Regions from separate parts of the Vibrio sp. JC009 genome, predicted to be linked through region 2. Evidence: riboswitches for the same ligand, from Rfam matches in the RefSeq annotation. Region 2 holds a riboswitch; the other holds the start of a gene.
The links. A riboswitch is a leader RNA that binds a small molecule or an ion and turns the genes downstream of it on or off. The one in region 2 is predicted to bind lysine.

Region 1 (3,955 bases), 1.4 Mb from region 2:
TTAGCCCAGTAACAAAGGACTTTTTACCCCATGGCAATTGTTCACCTCAGTGGAACGAAACTGGCCCCTCAGGGAGTCAAAGCTCCGTTAAACCGACGCTTTATGTACGCGATGGGATTTACTTTTGTTATTGCTATGCACTTTTTTATGCCTAATCCGGGTGGTGCCGGATTAGCGATCTCCTTCAACAACACCACCTGGATTGCAATCAGCATCGCCATCGGCATCGGCCTGTATCAGACAGGCCGCAATATGTCGTTCCGCTATACCAAGCTGACGCTGGCTCTTCTGATCAGTTGTGCAATTATGACGCTTCCGGTTCTGTATACCAACGCTTCACCTGACAATAGCACCGGCCGGCTTCTCGGTTTATGGGCTGGCTGGCTTCTGTTTTTTACCTTCCAGCAATTTTCACTCAGCAACCAGCATAAGCAGAGGCTGCTCTGGTTTATTGTGGTCGCCGTAGTGATTGAAGCCCTGTTCGGTTATGTACAATATTTCTTGCTGGAAAAAGGAAACCTGCTAGGTTTCAACCCAGAACTGTCCCGCCCCTACGGGATATTCCAGCAGCCCAATGTCATGGCCAGTTTCCTGGCCACAGGACTGGTGCTATCCGGATACCTTCTTGCCCGGCAGCAGCAGAAGTACGGACAGAAATTATCAAGAACATCCCTGCTTTATCTGATGCCGCTGATCACCTCTCCACTACTGATTCTGCTGGCATCAAGAACAGGCTGGCTTGGCGCCGGCCTTGGCGTTCTGTGTATGATTCGCTACCTGTACCGCTTTTCAACCACAAAACGACTTACCGGCTGGATTGCTTCCGTTGCCGCGGGAGTCGGACTGGGCGTTATAATTGGCTTTACCTCCGGAGGTGGCGAGCAGATCACTAACAAGGTCTCTTTTGACAGCCCCCGGCAGTTCACCTTCCCGCAGACTGTGGATATGTTTATCGAGAAGCCCTTTACCGGTTACGGCTACGGGCGCTTTGAACCTGAATACATTCTGTATACTGCCAGACAACATCAGTTAAATTCCAGTTACCCTGCCGGGTACCCTTCAATGGACCATCCGCATAACGAGTTGCTTTACTGGGCGGTTGAAGGTGGTATTGTCCCTCTGCTTGGTATTTCTCTGGCGGTCATTTTTGTCCTGGCTAAACTGCTCTCGGTCAGAAAAGGAACCCGGCTAGCTATATTTGGCCTGTTCCTGCCAATACTCATTCACAGTCAGCTGGAATATCCGTTTTATCATTCAGCTATTCACTGGATTTCATTTGTCATCTTTCTGTTCTGGCTGGATCAACGGGGAGCCAGATACAAGACCTACAACTTTACCCGCTTCACCCGCTTTAATTTCCGGATAACCAGCCTGCTTCTTCCGATAATTGCAAGCAGCTTCCTGATCACCAATCTGCATACTAATTATGTTCTGACCCAGTTTGAAAAGCCGGGCTCAAGGGACCCGGATATTCTGGAGCAGGTAACCAATGCAGGGATCTGGAAGCACAGATTTGACTGGGATATCTACAGCACTTATCTGAATATAGGGCTTTACAGAAATGAACCCTCTTTGATCAAGCCGTATATTCAGTGGTCACTTGATGTTATTCAGCAGGTACCCCGCCCTGCACTTTACAGCAATCTGATCCTGGCTTATCAGGGAATCGGTGAGCATAGTAAAGCAGAACAGATCAGAGCCGAGGCAAAATTCCTGTTCCCTGAAATCGATTTTTCCAATGTGGCAATAAAAGTGCTGGTTGCTGATGATAAGATGCAGGGATTATCGGATCCAGATGACCGATAGTCGGCCGGCTTAAAGCCTGGAGATAAAAGTTGATGAATTTTTTTTCACTAAACATTCATATTTCCAATTGACTTTCATGGCTTAAAAACGTTCAATAAAAGGCAATACAGAAGAGGAGCATTACCCAGGCAGGTGTTAAGTGGAGCCACAACTCCAAAACTTACCGCTGATGGGGAGTAATGCCGAGATGAATATTCATTGTTGGTGAATGTTTGTCGGTTAGTCAGGCTGAATCCTGCTAACTGTCACCAAACAAACTTGGTGAAGGGCTTCTGAGGTACGCATCCTACCTATGCATCTCCTCTGCTCTAAATGAATCTCTCTTCAAAATAATATCGCTAGAAAAAGTAGCACGTTTTTGTATCAAAGAAGTTTTGGGAGAAATGCCGTGAGCGCATTCAATGTAGCTAAGTTCGGTGGCACAAGTGTCGCCAATTTTGAAGCCATGAGCCGCTGTGCAGCTGTTGTCGAAAGTAACCCGGCAACCAAGCTTGTCGTAAGCAGTGCCTGTTCCGGAGTCACCAACCTGCTGGTTGAACTGGCAAACGGTGTGCAGGAAGAAAACCGCCGCCAGGAGATCGTTAATCACCTGGAAAACATCCACTACAGCGTGATTGATCAGCTAAAAGAGCCGGAAGAGACCAGAGAAGCGATAGCATCCCTGCTGAAATCCGTTGCATCTGCTGGTGAAGCGGCCTCTTTCCAGGCAAGTGAAAAGCTGACTGACCATATCGTTGCCTATGGCGAACGTATGTCGACTCACATTCTGACTCAGATTATGAAAGAGCGCGGAATGAAAGCCGCCCGCTTTAATATCCGCGATGTTATGCGCACAAACAGCGCCTTTGGTAAGGCTGAGCCACAGCTTGAAACCATCTCTCAGCTTGCAAAAGAGCAGCTTGTTCCTTTGTGCCAGGCAAACGATGTGGTTATCACTCAAGGCTTTATTGGTTCCGACGAAGACGGAGCGACCACAACATTTGGCCGTGGCGGCAGTGACTACAGCGCCGCTCTGATTGCAGAAGCGGTGGAAGCAAGTGGTCTTGAAATCTGGACAGATGTTCCGGGTATCTATACCACTGACCCGCGTATCGCACCAAAAGCCTCTCCAATTCCGGAGATCAGCTTTAGCGAAGCCTCTGAAATGGCAAACTTCGGTGCAAAGATCCTGCACCCTTCTACACTGGTGCCAGCACTACGCCACAACATTCCGGTGTTTGTCGGCTCTTCAAAAGAGCCGGAAAAAGGCGGCACCTGGGTTCGTCAGGAAGCAGACAGCTCACCACTATTCCGCGCAGTGGCGCTTCGCGGCAACCAGACGATGATCACGCTTCGCAGCGCAAATATGTTCCAGGCCTACGGCTTCCTGGCTGAAGTATTCCAGATTCTGGCTAAGCACAAAATCTCTGTGGATCTGATAACCACTTCAGAAATCAGTGTCTCTCTGACTCTGGATCAGACTAATACTGCCGGCGGCGCACCTCAGCTACCGGAAGAAGCACAAAAAGAGCTGGAAGCACTGTGTACCGTGGATGTTGAGCACGGACTGTCTCTTATTGCACTTATCGGTAATAACATGAGTCAAGCACGTGGCTACGCAAAACAGGTGTTTGGTACGCTGGAAGACTTTAACCTGAAAATGATCTGCTATGGCGCAAGTGCACATAACCTTTGCTTCCTGATTGAAGAGTCAGAGGCAAGAAGAGCGGTGCAGATGCTGCATGAAGAGCTGTTTGAAGATTAATCTTTCAGTCAGAGCTTATACCAATCCCAGCAATTATCTGTTCATCCTTGCTTGTTAAAATCGCTAATAGCTGCGTTAAAATTTTTGTAATTAGATCCACTAGTTACTGCAAATTTTGCCTTGCTCTTAGCGATTTTTCCTGCGCAATCACTGAACAGCTAATTACTGGTATTGGTATTAAGCTACAAAACACCCCGGCCCGATTCGCCGGGGTGTTTTTTATGATTATGGAGATTTTGAGACAAATAAGGAGATTTTCACGTACCACTCTGGGGCGATGATACCCTTCCGCTATAAGCATTAAATTCAACTTAGCCAGGAGTGATTATCTAACTCTCAGGCCCAGTAGCGCAGGTACAAAAGTGATGAAAAAAGTAAGAGAACAAAAGTCAGTCAGTAAAAGCT
Region 2 (3,955 bases):
GATATTCGTATAATAAGTTGCTGTAAAACTGAAAAACCCCCGGAAGTGTTATCTCCCGAGGGTTCAAATCTGATGTATCTGACTTAAACTCCGGGAGACTGTCTCCCGGGCATGCGTACATCTCCCGAAAGACTACTCAGGATGATGGTGATGATGAATGTTCATTACAAAATTACGCATAAGTTTTTCAGCTCCGTTTTCTTGTGTTCCACACTAGCGGACGCGTTAACATTTTTCAACAGAAAATTTAGAGTTTTTTCATTTATCTTGAAAATTACACGCGAACTGCTTTTGCAGAACCAGCCCTAGACACAGCAGCAAAGACAAAGCAAATAGCAACAAACGAAGCCAGCGCAGCACCGAATGCAATGGAAACCGAACCAGACATTCCCAGTACCACATAACCAATACATGAAACCAGTGCCACAGACAGTGCATAAGGAAGCTGAGTTGCCACGTGGTCGATATGATTACAGCGTGCACCAGTCGACGAAAGAATGGTGGTATCAGAAATTGGCGAACAGTGGTCACCAAATACAGAACCAGCCAGAACCGCGCCAAGCATTGGCAGCATCATAGATAAATCTGTAGCACCTGCCATATCACCGGCAATTGGCAGCATAATTCCGAATGTACCCCATGAAGTACCGGTAGCAAATGCCATCAAGCCAGACAGCAGGAATAAAATAACCGGCAGCCACTGAATATTAATATTGCCCTGAACAAGCGATGATAAATAAGTACCTGTTTTCATATCACCGATAACAGAACCGATAGACCAGGCAAATATTAGAATTAAAATTGCGCCTAACATAGATTTTGCACCAATCCAGATAGTTTTAGCTATATCTGAAAGTGGAAGTTTTTGTTTTAGCACCGTTAATAACGCAATAAATAAACCAACTAATCCACCATTAACCAGAGACTTACCCACATCAGTATTTTCAAATGCGCCTAAAAGTGAGAACTCTTTACCAGACTCAGCAAGCGCATCGCCGCCCGTAGTCAGCATAAAAATAACGGTAGCAATAATTAACGCCGAAATTGGCGCAATCAGGTCAAATACACTGCCGTGTTCGCTTTCAACAATATCCAGCTCTTCGTTAATTTCATGCGCTAACTCATTATCATCGTCAGATTTAACTTCATTGCCTTTACTTGCTTTCTGTTCATGCGTGCGCATAGAGCCAATATCAATCTGGAACCAGGCAACGGCAAATACCATTAATAGAGCAAATACGGCATAAAAGTTCATTGGCACTAAGCGAATATAAGCGCCGATAGCAGAATACTGGTCCAGCCCATGAGTAACTAAAATACCACTGATGATCGTCATGATATATGCGCCCCAGCTCGATGCCGGCATTAATACACACATAGGCGCAGCGGTGGAATCCAGAATATAGGCCAGTTTCGCGCGTGATACATTATATCTATCGGTAACAGGACGGGAAATGGCACCAACAGCCAGGCTATTAAAATAGTCGTCGATAAAAATAAATACGCCCAGGAATGCTGCCAGTAGCTTAGAGCCTCTTTTACTTTTTACCCGCGCTTGTGCCCAAATAGCAAACGCTCTTGTACCGCCGGAAAGAGTAAGCAGAGCAGTCATCATGCCCAGCAATAAAAGAAATGCGACGATACTCATATTCCATGAGTTAATACCACCATCTTCAATAAATACACCTTTAACGGTGGTACCAATATATGCAGCAGCATTAAAGAAAGAATAATCTGCCAGTAGCAGAGAACCAAGGACAACACCAATCCCCAGAGAAAGCAGAACGCGACGCGTAATTATTGCCAGCGTTAAGGCAATCAGTGGCGGCAGCACCGATAACGGTGAGGAAGCAAAATCGATTAAATTCATGATCTTCAAAAACCTTTCAGGTTAGAGATCTACTGCAGTGAAATTACCCAAAACGGTAATTTAAGTTGAACAAGCGAAAGGGAAGCGAACACTTCACCCAACCCTACAGTAGCGCTCCATAGTTTAACAATAAAATAGACTATGGCAGTGTTGCACTTATTCAATGCAACCCCAGCGAACCGCTTTGATATACAGGTTCACTTCGGCAATCATTCCTTTCACTACTATTCATTGGTATCACCCCAACAGTAGTTACTGATAAAGACTGCGCCTCTACGTCAGTTCTCTGACTGATTTTGAATAAAGTTTACTCAAACCAGTTTCAAACTGAATTAGGTAGCGGCGATTCTACTGATCCAAATGCGCATTGCAAGATAAAACTCGATCAATTTCACGAAACTCAATAGTTTTGCATTCTAAATGACTATTTAAGCACTATTTCATGAAATCAATGAAAGGGACTGATCAACAGGGCAACCGCATGAGTGCTCAGCTTTTCGCCACCTGACTAAAACCTGCATTTAAAACGGTTTCCAGCATTGATGTATTCATCATGCATCGCTTTTGTTTTCCAACAATGCTCACCTTTGTCGGTTCAGCACGAAGCATATTCAGGCTCATATGACGCAGACAAGATAAGTTTTCTGCACCATGATCTTTATATATCTGGCAGGCGTCTTCACCCATACTGACATCAAGAACCCAATGCATGGACTCTATGCCCCAATGCTCTCTTACCGCTGCTAAGGCTTGCTCTGCGCTAAGAGCCTTGGAACTGATGTAGTAACGATATTCAAGGTCAACCGCTTTTCCTTTTTCAAGGCGGAAGTTCTCAACCATTACGATACTTTTCAGGCCTTTCCAGCGTGAGAAATTACCTCCAAGATCTTTGCTGTCAAAGACATAACATTGACGAGATTCAATACGTCCGTGTCCATTTTCTAAGGAGATTGTCTCTGGCATATTAGCCCGCTGAGCTGAAAAGGCATTTTCCACTGCTTTTCGGAGTTTCCCTTGATTACTTTTTACTGCAAGTAAGTAATCTCCACCTTTGTCTACAATGGCTTTGGCTATTTTGGTCTGGCATGCCATTGCATCAATCGTGACTAAAGCTCCTTTGATATCAAGCATTTCTATCAGCTCTGGGATCGCTGTTATCTCATTGCTTTTTTGATCGGTTTTGAGCTGTCCAAGCACCAATTTATTTGAGGAAGCATACGCACTAATCATATGGATGGTGCTGGCTCTATCTTCGCGGTTGTATGATCCACGAAGCGTTTTTCCGTCAATAGCTACCACTTGACCTTCTGTCAGCGTGTGTACCGATGACATCCAATTGACGAAACATTCATGAAACTGTTCAGGTTCAATAGTGGAGATAATTCGAGCGATGGTATCGTCGGCGGGAATACCTTCTATAAACAATCCATTACGTTTAAACCAGTCATGATGCCCAAGAATGTATTCTCGAATATCAAACCAACCTTTAGCACCTGCTATTACCGCACACAATGAGCCAAACAGGACATCAAATAGGCAATAAGTAACTTTTGCACTCTGACGTTGGTCGGTTATTGGTTGAAAATGTTCTTTGAAGTGGTCAATGTGCATGGTGTTCTCCCTAAAAGGAGAGTATATGATCACAGCTAGATGTGATCGTCAAATCGATCTTACTTTTTGCTTAAAAAATACTCACGATCTCACCCTGGACTGATCAAGCTTTCCATAAAGGAAGTTATTTTACACTTAATCACTCATATATAGACGATAAGTAAATTTCTTGTAAGAATATCCGCTGTTAATATTCATTAACGAGAATTTTGCTATATTTAGCATTAGACATTAATAAAATTATTTGTAATATCTTGGTACACTGTTATCATTATATTGTTTAATTAAAGTCCAACGGGAAGAATTATGTCAGAACTTACCAAAACTCTGCTCAATATTCGTAGCCTGCGTGCATTTGCCCGCGAGTTAACTTTAGAGCAACTAGAAGAAGCACTAGATAAACTAACTATCGTAGTAGAAGAGCGTAAATCCGCTGCTGAAGAAGAAAAAGCAGCAAATGCAGAGCGCGAAGCT

Region 1: another riboswitch for lysine. It lies ahead of lysC (lysine-sensitive aspartokinase 3); the one in region 2 lies ahead of L3Q72_RS04880 (Na+/H+ antiporter NhaC family protein).

What each region holds. Positions count from the first base shown of each region.
Region 1 covers NZ_CP092106.1:2,982,019-2,985,973, forward strand. The annotation lists gene L3Q72_RS13265 (PglL family O-oligosaccharyltransferase) at 31-1,806, shown strand; lysine riboswitch at 1,909-2,086, shown strand; gene lysC (lysine-sensitive aspartokinase 3) at 2,195-3,550, shown strand; gene L3Q72_RS13275 (serine protease) at 3,916-3,955, shown strand, end outside.
Region 2 covers NZ_CP092106.1:1,045,285-1,049,239, reverse strand. The annotation lists His leader region at 28-157, opposite strand; gene L3Q72_RS04880 (Na+/H+ antiporter NhaC family protein) at 275-1,870, opposite strand; lysine riboswitch at 1,972-2,154, opposite strand; gene L3Q72_RS04875 (ISAs1 family transposase) at 2,360-3,481, opposite strand; gene L3Q72_RS04870 (H-NS family nucleoid-associated regulatory protein) at 3,788-3,955, shown strand, end outside.